Regions from separate parts of the Vibrio palustris genome, predicted to be linked through region 1. Evidence: predicted binding sites of a transcription regulator. Region 1 holds the regulator's gene; each other region holds the start of a gene.
What was found. Region 1 encodes CRP, which controls carbon source genes, mostly activating them, when cyclic AMP is high. Its sites were predicted from a motif close to TGTGANNNNNNTCACA; they were not measured.
Positions count from the first base shown of each region.

Region 2: a site for CRP is predicted at 2,337-2,352, ahead of nagE (N-acetylglucosamine-specific PTS transporter subunit IIBC). Genes of this name have one in related genera too.
Region 3: a site for CRP is predicted at 2,261-2,276, ahead of mlc (sugar metabolism global transcriptional regulator Mlc). Genes of this name have one in related genera too.

Region 1 covers NZ_AP024887.1:2,349,482-2,354,799, reverse strand. Annotated here, with positions in the region: gene astA (arginine N-succinyltransferase) at 1-777, shown strand, start outside; gene astD (succinylglutamate-semialdehyde dehydrogenase) at 797-2,260, shown strand; gene OCU30_RS11015 (DUF1338 domain-containing protein) at 2,306-3,103, shown strand; gene crp (cAMP-activated global transcriptional regulator CRP) at 3,173-3,805, opposite strand; gene OCU30_RS11005 (phosphoribulokinase) at 4,049-4,918, opposite strand; gene OCU30_RS11000 (YheU family protein) at 5,011-5,217, opposite strand; gene OCU30_RS10995 (hydrolase) at 5,276-5,318, opposite strand, start outside.
Region 2 covers NZ_AP024887.1:1,756,799-1,762,116, reverse strand. Annotated here, with positions in the region: gene OCU30_RS08290 (ROK family protein) at 1-943, opposite strand, end outside; gene nagA (N-acetylglucosamine-6-phosphate deacetylase) at 946-2,085, opposite strand; gene nagE (N-acetylglucosamine-specific PTS transporter subunit IIBC) at 2,471-4,018, shown strand; gene glnS (glutamine--tRNA ligase) at 4,263-5,318, shown strand, end outside.
Region 3 covers NZ_AP024887.1:887,611-892,928, reverse strand. Annotated here, with positions in the region: gene OCU30_RS04355 (chemotaxis protein CheV) at 1-869, opposite strand, end outside; gene mlc (sugar metabolism global transcriptional regulator Mlc) at 968-2,185, opposite strand; gene pyk (pyruvate kinase) at 2,472-3,917, shown strand; gene OCU30_RS04340 (patatin-like phospholipase family protein) at 4,070-5,269, opposite strand.

The DNA.
Region 1 (5,318 bases):
GTTGGTTGGGATGTGCCTTTTTACTCTTATCATATCAGCACCATTGTGCATTCTTCACGGCGCTTAAACGTAAAAAATATCGTTAAATTGCTAACTTTTGGGAATAATTATACTGGGTGTTCTGAAATATGTACGTTATTTCTGCGTCCTCAATTTCGTGGCGGCTTGAATGGTCGTCTATTATCTAAATGCCGATTACTGATGTTGGCAGAACATCCTGAACGCTTTTCGCGTACTATTTTTGCGGAAATGCGTGGTGTTTCAAATGCTGATGGGCATTCACCATTTTGGCAGTGGCTACAGCAGCACTTCTTTTCTATTGATTTCACCATGGCTGATTATCTTACCGGCACAGGTAAAAAAGGTTTTATTGCCGATCTCATGCCCAAGCTCCCTATCTACGTCAATTTATTGAGTCCCGAAGCACAAGCGGTCATTGGTAAGGTTCATGAGAATACAAAGCCTGCATTACGCTTATTAGAGCAAGAAGGGTTTGTATGTCGAAACTATATCGATATTTTTGATGGCGGCCCAACGGTCGAGTGTGATCGTGACCATATAGAGTCAGTGCGGCTATCGCAGTGCTACTCGGTAGAAATAGCTGACCATACCAGTTGTCGGGATTACTTGCTGACTAATACGGAATTTCAATGTTTTCGAGCGACAGCGGCCAAAGCGGCTGTCAATGTAGAGAACCAAAGCGTCATTATCGCGCCTGATGTTGCTCAGGCATTGCTCGTGACTACGGGGGATCGGGTGCGCATATTGGCATGTTAGCTCAATAAGGAATGACACCATGACACATTGGATTGCAGGAGTATGGGTAAAAGGGAAAGGAGACGCATTGTGCTCGATGACACCTTATGATGCGAGCCTATTATGGCAAGGCAGCAGCGCGACTACCCAGCAAGTGGAGTCAGCCGTTAAAGCGGCACGTTTGGCGTTGCTGGAGTGGCGACAATACACGTTTGCTCAGCGTGAGGCATATGTCAGTGCGTTTATTGAAGAAGTTAAGCGTAATAAAGAACGGATCGCCGAAACGATTGCAAAAGAAACAGGTAAGCCCATCTGGGAAACTCGCACTGAAGTGGCAGCCATGATCGGTAAAGCCTCAATCTCCGCGCAGGCGTTTCATGAAAGGACAGGAGAGCGAGCGCGGTCAGTGAATGGCAGTCAGGTTGTATTACGTCATAGACCACTTGGCGTTATGGCGGTATTTGGTCCGTATAATTTCCCTTGTCACTTACCGAATGGTCATATTATTCCTGCGTTATTAGCAGGTAACACCGTTGTATTTAAACCTTCCGAGCAAACTCCCTTAAGTGGTGAAGTCATGGTGCGTTTATGGCAGCAAGCTGGCTTACCTGAAGGGGTTCTCAATCTTGTGCAGGGGGCTAAGGACACCGGTATAGCACTGTCGCAATCGAAAGAGATTGATGGACTCTTATTTACTGGAAGTGCCCAGACCGGGCAATTATTACATCAGCAGTTTGCTGGGCAGCCAGGAAAAATGTTAGCTCTAGAAATGGGGGGGAATAATCCTTTAGTCGTCTCTGAACAGTATGGCGATCTCGATGCTAGCGTATATACCATTGTCCAATCAGCATTTTTGAGTGCAGGTCAGCGTTGTACCTGTGCGCGTCGGCTGTTGATTCCTGAAGGAGAGCAAGGCGACCGTTTGTTAGAGCGGTTAGTTGATATTACACAACGTATTGTAATGGGGACACCTTTCGCTGAGCCCGCCCCATTTATGGGGACGCTGATCTCCGAATCTGCCGCTAAGTGTATTCTACAAGCACAAGCTCATTTGCAATCTTTGGGTGGCTACTCATTACTTGAAGCCCAACAGGGCCAGCATGCTTTTGTTTCTCCGGGAATTATTGATGTCAGCGTGATTGCTGATTTACCGGATGAAGAATATTTTGGTCCTCTTCTACAAGTTATTCGTTATCAAACCTTTGAACAAGCCGTTGAGCTAGCTAATGACACTCGGTTTGGTTTATCTGCAGGTTTAATCTCTACCGATGATAGCGAATGGGCATACTTTATTGACCATATTCGTGCGGGGATTGTGAACCGTAACCGTCCATTGACGGGGGCCAGCAGTGATGCGCCATTTGGTGGTCCTGGTGATTCGGGTAACCTACGGCCAAGTGCTTACTATGCCGCCGATTATTGTGCTTACCCGATGGCATCGATGGAAGGGACTCACACTTTACTACCGGAACAACTGAGTCCTGGCTTACATTTTAGTGATTAATACCAGTATCGATTTAATAAGTTGATATGAAGAGGAGAAAGCATCATGCATATTCATGACGTATTTGAGGCGCTATGGAAAGATTATACTGAGCGATTATGTCCTTCAGCATCAAAAGTGCATGCATTGCTGCAGGAAGATTCGCAATTAATTAACGATCATATTGCGCTACGTACGTTTGCGTATCGTGATATTGGGTTAGATGTATTAGCACAGCCTTTTATTCAATTAGGTTATCAAGCAGAAGGTGAGTACCATTTTGAATCTAAGCATCTGTATGCGAAGTATCTACGTCATCCTGATCCCACACGTCCTAAAGTGTTTATTAGTGAATTACTGGTTGAGGAATGCAGTCCTGCGCTGCAAAACATTGTCGCCAAGTTAATTCGACAGATTGATGACCTACCGTGGTCGACTCCTGATCTGTTGTGGCAAGGTCGGCCGTGGGATGTGACCTATTCTGAATATTTTGAGCTTGCGCAAGAGAGTGAGTACGCCGCATGGGTGGCCGCCCATGGTTACGGTGCCAATCACTTTACGGTAAGTGTTAATCAGCTTAAGCGCTTCACGAGTGTGGAAGCGGTCAATGAATATCTCAAACAATCCGGTTTTATACTCAATGAGGCGGGAGGCGTGGTTAAAGGGACACCACAAGTTTTACTTGAGCAGTCCTCCACCATGGCCGATGACGTAGCCGTCATCTTTGCGGATATGGACGCGACCATCCCCGGTGGGTTTTATGAGTTTGCTAAACGTTATCCGCAACAAGATGGTGAGCTTTATCAAGGTTTCGTTGCGGCGAATGCCGATAAAATATTTGAAAGTACGGATAGACAACAATAGCCATGGATTAGGCATAAAAAACCACCGTGTAGGTGCGGTGGTTTTGGGAGATACGAACGACGTTAAAACTTAACGTGTACCGTAAACAACAATGGTTTTACCGTGGGCAGAAATCAAGTTCTGCTCTTCTAGCATTTTTAATATACGGCCCACTGTTTCGCGAGAGCAACCAACGATTTGGCCGATCTCTTGGCGCGTAATCTTGATTTGCATACCGTCTGGGTGAGTCATTGCATCTGGTTGTTTCGCTAGGTTTAATAGCGTTTGAGCAATACGACCCGTCACGTCTAGGAAGGCAAGATCACCGACCTTTTGACTTGTAACTTGAAGACGACTTGCCATTTGACCAGAGAGACGCATCAGAATATCAGGGTTAACCTGAATTAACTGACGGAATTTCTTGAATGAAATTTCAGCCACTTCACAAGGTGACTTAGCACGAACCCAAGCGGTACGTTCCTGTCCTTCCTCAAAAAGACCAAGTTCACCAATAAAGTCACCTTGGTTCAAGTAGGAAAGGATCATCTCCTTGCCTTCTTCATCTTTAATCAATACCGCCACTGAGCCTTTCACAATGTAGTACAATGTTTCAGCCTTCTCGCCCGCATGAATTAGCGTGCTTTTAGAAGGGTACTTATGAATGTGACAATGTGAAAGAAACCACTCTAAAGTTGGGTCGGTTTGAGGTTTACCTAGAACCATAATATCTCACTTCCTCTGCAGGGTACGCTTGCCGCTATCCATATTTAATTTAGCGAAGCCTCATGACTTCCCAGAATAAGAAGAGTTTGGATTCACCGCAAGTTTTCTTTGTTTCCGTTATGAAATAGTATCCTTTTTCACGCGGAATTTCTTGATTTAAATCGCTTACAAAGAGGGATTTACTGCGCAAAAATGTGCTTATGATCACGGTATGAAAAGTAAGCGACATTTACGTGTAATCAATTACCCAATTTTTCCGCTTTCGATGAGTTGTTGCAGGATTGGACGCACAATTAGCTCCATTGCGAAACTCATTTTTCCACCTGGAACAACAATCGTATTATGCCTAGACATAAATGAACCATCAATCATAGAAAGTAGATATGGAAAGTCGACATTTTTGATACCACGCAGACGAATCACCACAAAACTTTCATCTAAACTCGGAATCCCTTTGGCATTGAGCGGGTTGGAAGTATCAACGGTGGGGACGCGTTGAAAGTTGATGTGAGTGCGAGAAAACTGTGGCGTAATATAGTTGAGGTAATCGTCCATAGAGCGAACGATGGAGTCCATGACTGCTTCGCGCGAATGGCCACGGTCACGAGTGTCTCGGACGTATTTTTGAATCCATTCCAAGTTCACTATCGGAACCATACCGATCAGAAAATCGACATGCTGGGCAACATTAATATCGCCATCGACAACACCACCATGTAAGCCCTCATAAAATAGGACATCGGTTTGCTCTGGTATGTCTTGCCATGGAGTGAATGTACCTGGCATTTGGTTATAAGGGACGGCTTCATCAAAGCTGTGTAGGTAGCGACGAATTTTCCCCGAACCATCTTTGCCATATTGACGGAAAAACTCGCCGAGTGAAGCAAAGTCATTAGCTTGTGGGCCAAAATAACTAATATGACGCCCTTGCTCTCGTGCTTTACGGATCGCCACATCCATTTCTGGTCGGGTATAACGATGAAAACTGTCGCCTTCGACCCAAGCGGGTTTGACCGACATCATATTAAACATTTTACGAAATGCTTCTGATGTGGTGGTAGTTCCAGCTCCAGAGGAGCCAGTGACTGCAATAATGGGATGTTTCGCTGACATGACAAACCTTGTCTTAATGATTCCTGACTAAAACGAATGAGTCGTGGTGGATTTACTATAGCACGGAATAACGCTCTGTCCTTGAGCCTGATTTACAGGTCGCGTTTTATATCGACTGTTTCATGTAACTCCGAGTACACCACCATGGCGTCACCGGATTGAATCTGCTGTTTAACTTGTTGTACCTTTTGATCTAACGTTACTTCTTGTGAGCCGTAATCTGTGCCTTCACGAAGGACAAATTCACGAATGAGATTGTCGAGTGTGTCGGCATCAATTTGTTGCCAAGGGATGATCATAATATCCTCATTGAAATAGTTTCGCGCCAGTATGTCATGCTGTTAGGATTTTTCCAGTCTACGATGATGTCTCTTCATGGAGGTAGTGCGCATAATAGGCA
Region 2 (5,318 bases), 590 kb from region 1:
GCGCCATTGTGGCCAGTTCATCGCCGTTAATGGCGTGATAGCAAATAGTTTCAATACTAAGGAGTTCATTGTGTGGTAATGACGATGGATAACCTTGTTCTAAACGTTGTCGAATATGGTGGATAATCGCCGGTTCTGATGCCACTGTTTCTAAGCAGCCAAAATTACCGCATTGGCAGCGGTCACCAAGTGGATTAACTTGGATATGACCGATTTCTCCGACGTTGTGATTATGGCCTAAAAAGACTTGGCCGTTAACAATGATACCCGCACCCACACCATGATGAACGCTGACAACAATCGAGTCATAGCTATCTTTACTCGCCCCAAAATAGTGCTCAGCTAGCGCCATGGCTCGGACATCATTCCCCACAAAACAACTAATGTTAAAGTGTTGTTCAAGCGTTTCGGCGAGTAATAATTTATGGGTGTCGATACTGATGTTAGGCATGTATTCGATCACGCCATTCTCTGGGTTGATTAAACCAGGAAGAACCACGCTAATGGCAATAAGTTGGTCAATCATGACGCTATGACGCTGTTTAAAATCCTCGATGAAGTGTGTTAATCCGTTAACCAGTTCTTCTTGAGTCGTATACGTGAATAACTGACGCTCCAGATGTTTTTCTTGTCCGGCTAAATCATACAAACCTAAATAGATATAATCTCGTCCAACACGAATCGCAATGGAATGAAACGGGGCGACTTCCGTGGTAAGAGAAATCGCCCGTCTGCCGCCCGTTGAGGCTTGTTGAGCGACTTCTTTTATCAAGCCACGCTCAAGCAATTGGCGAGTAATTTTGGTCACACTTGCTGGAGCAAGTTGGCTAATATCGGCAATTTGAATTCTTGATATAGGCCCTTGTTGATCGATTAAACGATACACAACTGCACTGTTTAATTGTTTTACTAAATCTACATTACCGATTTGCCCGCCAGTCATTCTCAATGTTTTCCGTATTGTCCGTTTACTACAGTGGCCATGATATTCAAGTCGCCGTCGAACATAGCAAGATTGGCAATATATCCAGGCGCGATGCGTCCAAATTGATTATCTACGCCAATCGCTTGAGCAGGATATAAGGTCGCCATACGTAGCGCTTCATCTAGAGCGATACCTACATGCTCGACGGTGTTCTTGATTGCGTGATTCATGGTGAGTGCAGAGCCGCCTAAGGTGCCGTTTTCATCTATACACTTACCATCTTTGTAATATACTGTTTTCCCCACAAAAATAAAGGACTCAATATCTGCGCCTGCAGGGGCTGTGGCATCAGTCACTAGTATAAGCTTCTCTTTCTTGAGCTGTTTGGCGATCCGAATATTGGCAAAATCTACATGGAACCCGTCGGCAATGATACCGGCATAAATCTCTGGTGTATCGTAAACCGCGCCTACGGCTCCTGGTTCACGTCCGGTGATTGAAGACATGGCATTAAATAAATGCGTTGCCGCGGTCATACCGGCACTAAACCCTGCTTTTGCTTGGGCGTAAGTACAATTAGTATGACCTAGTGAGACGGTAATACCTGCGTCAGCGAGCTGACGAATATGACTCAAATCGTTCATTTCCGGCGCCATTGTTACCTGTGAAATGACATCTTGATTGTGGCACAGAAAATCGATCATCGATTGATTTGATTGACGAATGAAATCGAGATTGTGAATGCCTTTTTTCTCTGGGTTAAGGTAAGGCCCTTCTAAATGTAATCCTAATATCTGGTTAGGGTGCCCAGACATGTGTTCGCGTGCAATATTCACCGCTTGCTGCATGTTGTCATCTGACGAAGTGATCAGTGTTGGCAGAAAGTTAGTACAGCCAGAAAGAAGGTTCGCCTTATGCATCGTTTCTAGAGTGTCAGAGCTAATATCATCATTAAACATGACGCCGCCACACCCATTTAACTGTAAGTCGATAAACCCAGGAGATATATTCGCGCCTTCTACATCGATAACGGGCATGTCTTTAGGGAGTGCATGACTAGGAATTATGTCACTAATGGTTTGATCATCAATGATAAGGCTATGATTCGTCAAAATGTTTTCGCCAGTAAAAATTGTGCCGTTAACTAACGCATATTTCATTTTTATTCCTTCACTTCTTTATTTGTGTTGATGCAACTAAACCTTAACACTGACTGAGAGTGCAGCATTCATCGTTAAGTAGCCATAAATCCTAAGCTATCTGAGATAATATCAGTCAATATAAGAGTGAATTATTATTTCAGTTTCATATACTATCGCTAATATTTATAATACCGCGAAGTATTGATATTTTACAGAGAAAAATAAGTTATTGATTATCTCTTAAATGTAAAAATTTATTTACTAAATATAGTGATTATGATCACAACACTATGAGTGTTTGGTTTGATGTTGTGGCGAACCTGCTTACACTAATACTACTAATTTGAATGTGTGAAAAAAGTATACTGACCGAGATACGGAAATCTAACTGGAGAAATATAACGTGAACATTTTAGGATACGCGCAGAAGCTAGGTAAAGCTCTTATGTTACCTATTGCTACGCTCCCTGTTGCAGCCCTGCTGCTTCGACTCGGGCAAGGCGATTTATTAGATATTCCCTTTATGGCGAACGCTGGTGGGGCGATTTTTGAACACCTACCTTTGCTATTTGGTCTAGGTATCGCGGTCGGATTATCGATTGATGGTGCAGGTGCTGCTGGTATAGCCGGTGCCGTCGCCTATTTTGTTCTGACGGCGACAGCGAAAACCATTAATGCTGAGAATGATATGTCGTTCTTCGGCGGGATCTTCGCCGGTATCATTGCAGGGCATTCATATAATGCTTTTTATAAAACCAGTTTACCGCAATGGTTAGCTTTTTTCTCCGGTCGTCGTTTAGTCCCAATTATGACTGGGCTCTTTTCTTTAATTGCTGGTAGTCTGTTAGGCTTTGTTTGGCCTTACGTGCAGTCTGTGTTAGATGCGTTAGCTCATGGTATTTCTTCTTCTGGGTCTTTAGGCGAATTTGCCTACGGTGTACTTAATCGCGCCTTAATTCCAGTCGGATTACATCATGTCCTTAACACTTACATGTGGTTCGCTATGGGAACGTGTCAGGAAGTGATAGTGTCTAACGCACATGCGGCGGCCAATGCGCTACCAAACATCACTAAATTATGTGTAGCGCCAGATATCGCGAAATCCTTGGTGGCGGGTAATGTGCATACATTCCACTTTACCAATGTTGTCACACCAGAAGTCACCGCAATGGTGGATCAAGTAACAGACACGGTGAAGACAGGTGACTTGAACCGCTTCTTTGGTGGTGATTTGAGTGCTGGTCGTTTTATGAATGGCTTCTTCCCCGTGATGATGTTTGGTCTGCCCGGTGCAGCGCTAGCTATGTATCTGTGTGCGCCAGTAGAAAAACGCGCGCAAGTTGGTGGTATGTTATTCTCTGTCGCGTTTTGTGCCTTTTTAACTGGTATAACGGAACCTTTAGAGTTCTTGTTCGTGTTCTTAGCGCCAGCGTTGTACGCGATACATGCGGTCTTTACTGGGCTTTCATTTGTCATCGCCAATGCGTTTGGTACGCTTGATGGCTTTGGTTTCTCAGCCGGTTTACTTGACTTTGTCTTAAACTGGGGACTGGCGACCAAACCGCTAACGCTATTGTTGATTGGGTTTGGGTTCTTTTTCCTCTACTTCATCACGTTCTATGTGGCAATTCGTACCTTCAACCTAAAATCGCCGGGCCGTGAAGACGATGTTGCAGTAGCACCACAGCAAGGTAAGTCACAAGGTTCAACCAGCAATAAAGAGTTAGCTAAGCAGTACTTAGTTGTGCTCGGTGGACATGATAATGTCGAGAATATCGATGCGTGTATTACACGTTTGCGTCTAACGGTTAAAGACAGCCACTCGATTGATGAAGGTGAATTGAAAGCCTTAGGTGCAATGGGTGTAGTGAAACTGAGCCAGACTAGTATTCAAGTTATCTTGGGGCCAATGGCGGAAATTATTGCCGGCGAGATGAAAGAGCTCGATTAAGACTTGGTGTCTTGTATTCTATTAAAGACCCAAAAAGCCCTCATCAGAGGGCTTTTTTTACTTGATGCGCAGCTTTTAAACAGACTCCAAAGAAATAATTGGCTGAAACGCATAGTTTCTATTGTGCATCTGTTGAGAATTGTGGATCATTACTGCCATCATCGCGGTTATCATCACAAAGACAGTTTTTGATAATACGGCGACACATTTTCTGACAATACTAAATAAAATTGAGGTGCTATAGATGAGTGAAGCTGCGGCTCGTCCATCGAATTTCATCCGCCAAATCATTGATAAAGATTTAGCCGATGGTAAACACACTAGCGTGCATACTCGTTTTCCGCCAGAGCCGAACGGTTATCTGCATATCGGGCACGCCAAGTCGATCTGTTTAAACTTTGGTATTGCTCAGGACTATCAGGGACAGTGTAATTTACGCTTTGACGATACCAACCCTGAAAAAGAAGATCTTGAATACGTTGAGTCGATTAAGCAAGACGTTAGCTGGTTAGGCTTTGAATGGGCAGGGGATATCCATTATTCTTCTGATAATTTCGATAAGCTTTACGAATATGCAGTCGAACTGATTAACAAAGGTTTAGCGTATGTTGAAGAGCTAAGTCCAGAGCAGATTCGTGAATATCGCGGTACATTAACCGCACCGGGTAAACACAGTCCTTATCGTGACCGTCCTATTGAAGAAAACCTTGAGCTGTTTGAAAAAATGCGCCAAGGCGAGTTTGCAGAGGGCACAGTGTGCCTACGTGCAAAAATAGATATGTCATCATCATTTATGGTGTTGCGCGATCCTGTGTTATATCGCGTTCGTTTCGCCTCTCACCATCAAACCGGTGATAAATGGTGCATTTATCCAATGTACGATTTTACCCATTGTATTTCTGATGCGTTAGAAGGGATTACTCATTCTATCTGTACGCTTGAGTTCCAAGATAACCGTCGTTTGTACGATTGGGTACTCGAGAACATCACGGTTGATTGTGTTCCGCATCAGTATGAGTTTAGTCGTTTAAACTTAGAATATACTGTCATGTCTAAACGTAAGCTCAACCAACTTGTGACTGAAAAATTAGTGGATGGCTGGGATGACCCACGTATGCCAACCATTTCAGGTTTGCGCCGCCGAGGGTTTACCCCAGGTTCAATTCGCGAATTCTGCCAGCGTATTGGTGTGACGAAGCAAGACAACCTCATTGAATTTGGTTCACTTGAATCGTGTATTCGTGACGATTTAAATGAAAATGCACCACGTGCAATGGCGGTGTTGGATCCAGTTAAAGTC
Region 3 (5,318 bases), 1.2 Mb from region 1:
TTACAGCCTACTTTCTCGACCATTGCATCGTTAAAACTACCACTGAGGGATGTATTAAGAGTGATGTGCAGATCATGCATACGTTTATCTTGGCGAATTTCACGCGTTAGACGATACCCATCCATTTCTGGCATCTCGGCATCGGTAATCAACATTAATAATTCATCATGAATATTCTTGCCAGCATCACACCAAGATTGTAATAACGTTAACGCTTCTAAACCATCACGACATTCTATGATCTCAAGACCAAGCTGAGATAGCGTTCCTTTAACTTGGTTACGTGCCGTAGATGAGTCATCAACAATTAAAACACGACGGCCGTTCATATGCCCTAATAAGTCTCTATCGAGCACCTCTTCTGAAATCGACACATCATAATCGATGATCTCGGCGAGCACTTTTTCCACATCGATGATCTCAACGATATGCGAACGTTCTTTGTCTTTGAGATGAGTGATGGCAGTTAAATACGTGGAACGTCCTGTTGTTCTAGGCGGCGGCTGAATATCACTCCACGTCGTATTAATAATATGACGAACCTGACCAACCAAAAAGCCTTGCACCGACCGGTTATATTCAGTGATGATAAGATTGTGCTCGGTTGTTTCTTGGCGTGGAGGCGGAAACCCGATAGCGCTGCGCAAGTCGATGACAGGTACAGACTCACCCCTTAAAGAAGCAACACCTGTAACATGCATATGAGAGCCTGGTAACTTAGTCAATGCCGGTACTTTGATCACTTCTTTGACTTTAAACACATTAATCGCAAAGTATTGGCTACTGTGTAAACTAAATAACAAGAGCTCTAAGCGGTTTTCACCAACAAGATTGGTACGCGCATCGACCGTATTTAAAACGCCTGACATAGGGATTCCTAACTATGGATGATCATCAATAACATTATAACCAGATGACGAAAATGTAAACATGAGTTGTCGCTTAATTCTCAAGAGATGGAGTAGCGTTAGCCCTCCACCACTTTCATCAACAATACACCATCATAAAGCGCCTGCTTAATTAACGCAGCACCTGGCATCGTTGCTTGTTTGTAGAAACGGGATTCAGCAAGCTGTAAATCATCTTGGTATCCTGGGTACGTTTGCTGTTCAATGCTTTGCATTAATACCGGGTATAACACCTCTTTGGCTTGATTAATCACTCCACCAATTAAAATGCGCTCTGGATTAAATACATTGACAATAATCGACAGTGCAGAACCCAAGTAACGACCTAAATGCTCTATAGCATCAACCGCCACTTCATCACCGTGAGCAGCCGCATCACAAATGGCTTCAATGGTTAACTCATTACACTCAGCAAGTGTCGAGGCACTACCTTGTGACAAACTATTTTTTACATAATTTTGAATGGCTTGTGAGGTTGCAACCGTTTCTAAGCAGCCGATATTACCACACTCACAACGCTTTCCATAAGGATCGATTTGAATATGGCTTAAATCCCCAATATGACCTTTACGTCCTTGAACAATATGCCCATCAACAATAATGCCCGCTTCCACACCATGATGAATAGACACTAGGACAGAATTATCGACATCTTGAGCATGACCAAATAAACGCTCTGCTAAGGCCCAAGCGCGTGTGTCATTGGCGACAAAAACGGGCAATCCTGTCGCGTTATAGATAGCCTCACCGATTGGCAAGTCACGAATACCAGTATGAGGGATACGCAGAATAATTCCCTCTTCTGCATTCACAAACCCTGGAACGGTGACCGCAATGCTAGTCACACGCCCAAGTAACCCAGCATAGGTATCAAAGAAATACTTTATCTCATACAATAAGCGCGCTAAAAGATCGGTTTTATCGGTTTCATGGATATCAAATTTATTATCAACTAATACCTCCCCACCAAGCTCATGCAACGCTAGCACAAGGTATCCCTTACCAAGACGCACCGAAAGAAATTGCCACCCTTCATTTAACGTTTGCAAACCAATCGCTGGACGACCACGGGACGTAGCCTCTTGAACCGTCGTTTCATGGACTAAGTGGGCATCAATAAGCTCACGAGTAATTTTGGTGATACTGGCTGGCGCTAGTGCGCTCTCCTTCGACAGATCAATTCGAGAAATAGGACCTTTTTGATCGATCAATTTATACACACGGCCAGCATTCACCTGCTTGATATGGTCAATGTGTCCGGGTTGGGCCATGTACATGATTTACTCCAGAAACGAAAAACTATGTAATTTTTTTACTTTGTGAAGTAATTGTGAAGCCACTTGATGATTAGCCGTGACTCGTATCACGCAACAATATGGAAGTTTGCGTGCCATGTCATAGTGTAAGCTCATAAAACCGAGTGACTTTTTGGCATTATCTTTCGATTCAGCCTGCAAATTCTACTCATGTCACTGGTAAATTCTCGATTCACTTCCAAACTTTACATTCAGTATTCCACAAATCGCTTATTACCTTATCGTCATCCATCATCAGGAGCAGGTTATGACCTCGGCGCAAAGAAGAACAAAAATTGTCACCACATTGGGTCCCTCAACGGACAAAGAAGGCGTACTAGAAGCCATTATTCAGGCTGGTGCTAACGTTGTACGCATGAACTTTTCTCATGGTAGCGCAGAAGATCATAAACTGCGTGCCCAACAGGTACGCAGTATTGCCAAAAAGCTTGGACGTACCGTGGCGATTTTAGGGGATCTGCAAGGCCCTAAAATTCGGGTTTCGACTTTTAAAACCGGCCGTATCCAGCTTGAAGAAGGACAGCGTTTTATTCTTGATGCAGATTTGGCTCCGGGTCTTGGAGACGACTATGCCGTTGGGATCGATTACAAACGTTTACCGCAAGATGTTCAGCGTGATGATTTACTGATGCTCGATGATGGGCGTGTCCAGCTCAAAGTACTCAACGTTGAAGGACAAAAAATTCATACTGCCGTTATTGTCGGCGGGGTATTGTCCAACAATAAAGGCATCAACAAAAAAGGCGGCGGCTTATCGGCAGATGCGTTAACCGAAAAAGACAAACGAGATATCATTCTCGCCGCGGAAATCGACGTCGACTATCTTGCCATTTCCTTTCCACGTAATGGCGAAGATATGAAGTATGCGCGCCGCTTAGCCAAAGAAGCCGGTTTAAAAACGCGTATGGTTGCCAAAATTGAGCGCGCCGAAACCGTGTCATGTGATGAAAATATCGATGATATCGTTATGGAGTCCGATGTCATTATGGTTGCCCGTGGCGATTTAGGGGTTGAAATTGGCGATCCAGAATTAATCGCGGTGCAAAAGAAATTGATCACTCGAGCAAAAAACTTAAATCGGGTGGTAATTACCGCGACACAAATGATGGAATCAATGATGGCCAACCCTATGCCAACCCGAGCAGAGGTCATGGATGTCGCGAATGCGGTCTTAGATGGTACCGATGCTGTGATGCTCTCAGGGGAAACCGCCGCAGGGTTATACCCTATAGAAACCGTTGAAGCGATGGCAGCAGTCTGTATTGGCGCAGAAAAAATGATCGAATCTAATAGTCAGAGCTATCGAATTTCTGGCTCTTTTGCTACTGAGCAAGAAGCGATTGCCATGTCGACCATTTATGCGGCCAACCATTTAGATGGGGTTCAAGCTATGGTCACTTTCACTGAATCTGGCCGCACCGCATTAATGACCTCACGATTGAACACCACCTTCCCCATATTTGCGCTTGCGCGTAATAACTCAGCACTGAATCGCTGTGCGCTATATCGTGGCGTTACCCCATTTTATTTTGATGGTAAAGAACAAGTTGGACATGAGCTAGCACAAAACGCTCTCGCGGAGCTCAAAGACGCTGGGCTACTCGAGTTTGGTGATTTGGTGATTATTACTCAGGGCGATATTACCAATGTAGAAGGCAGTACCAACTGTATGCGCATACTCCCTGTGCTATAACGCGGAACCATCAATGAGATCGCCATTAGCCAGCTGATGTTTTGAATAACAAACCTTTATCGTTAGCCGTAAACATCTCTCTAAAAATAAAATGAGCCCCCTAATTAGGAGGCTCATGCGACTTAACCATCATTGTTTAGCCGTTGTTATCGCTAAGGTTTACTAAGCTTATTGAGATCCACATTATGCATGTCTAGATGATCTAAAATCGCACGCGTTGACCACTGAGATACCGCTTGTTCATATTGTGCAATAAAGCGATTTCCCGCCTCTTTACCTAATTCATAGTCATGCATCAAGTCTTCTCGTCGGCTCATCAAAGAGCTGGATTTCAATGGCTCACTCGGCGCAATCTGAATAATAAAGGTATCGTCTGGTGGTGATTGTAAAAACTCTTGAGTCAATCCATACGTCTGGTAGTGCACCATCAGCATATCGGCCAAGCCAGAGTCAAACTTATCACCCAGTAAATAGCTTAAGCGATAGATATCATCAGCGCCAAACATCCAGCGCCCACCATTCATTACATTCAAACCTTGGGCTCTTGCCTTCCCTTTATGCTGTTGAACAAATGCCTGCCAATCTTGTTTCCATTCTTGTAATTTAGACTGCCATTGCAACTGGATGCTATTTAACGAATCCTTGAACCAAGCCACTTTGCGACTTTCAATATCATTTTCTAACTGTGTTTGGAGAGAGTCTTCCACGCATTCAGTACGAATTACCGTAATAAAACGTGCATCACGTCGCCAAGCTTCTTGCACTGGTATAGCCGCGGATACGCCACCATCCACGTAGTCATAGCCTTTAAGCGGTACTACCCCTTGGTAAAGTCGCGGAATCGCACAGGTAGCGGCCAAGACAGCACGCCAATCATCTTGCATCATCGGCAAATAATGATCTTCTAAATCAGACAGATTGGTCGCGGCTGCAAAGGCATGGCGATTTTTACTGCGTAATACCTCTTGCCCAGTATCGATATCTAACCGATAGGGATCAATTTGAATTTGATCAAATGCCCAGTCCAAGTTCATATATTGCTTACGACGGATATAGCTAAAAAGATGAAAAAACTCTGGGTTCGTCGTCAGTTCAACAATAAATGACTTACCTAAGCCTTCTTGACGACAAATAAAAGGACACAAATTAAGTGCCCCAGCAGAGGTGCCAAAGTACTCATCAAAAGGATCAAATTTGGCTTGCAAAAATGCATCGAATACGCCGGCAGTAAAGATACCACGTTGACCACCACCTTGAGCTACCAACGCACTTTTTCCACTGATAAACCTGGATAACTGTTCGTTATCAATATTCTCACTAGTGGGACAAATGATTCCACTATTACGCCCCATTCGCAAACTCCTAATCATTGATCACATAATCGTTATTAAACCAGCTCCT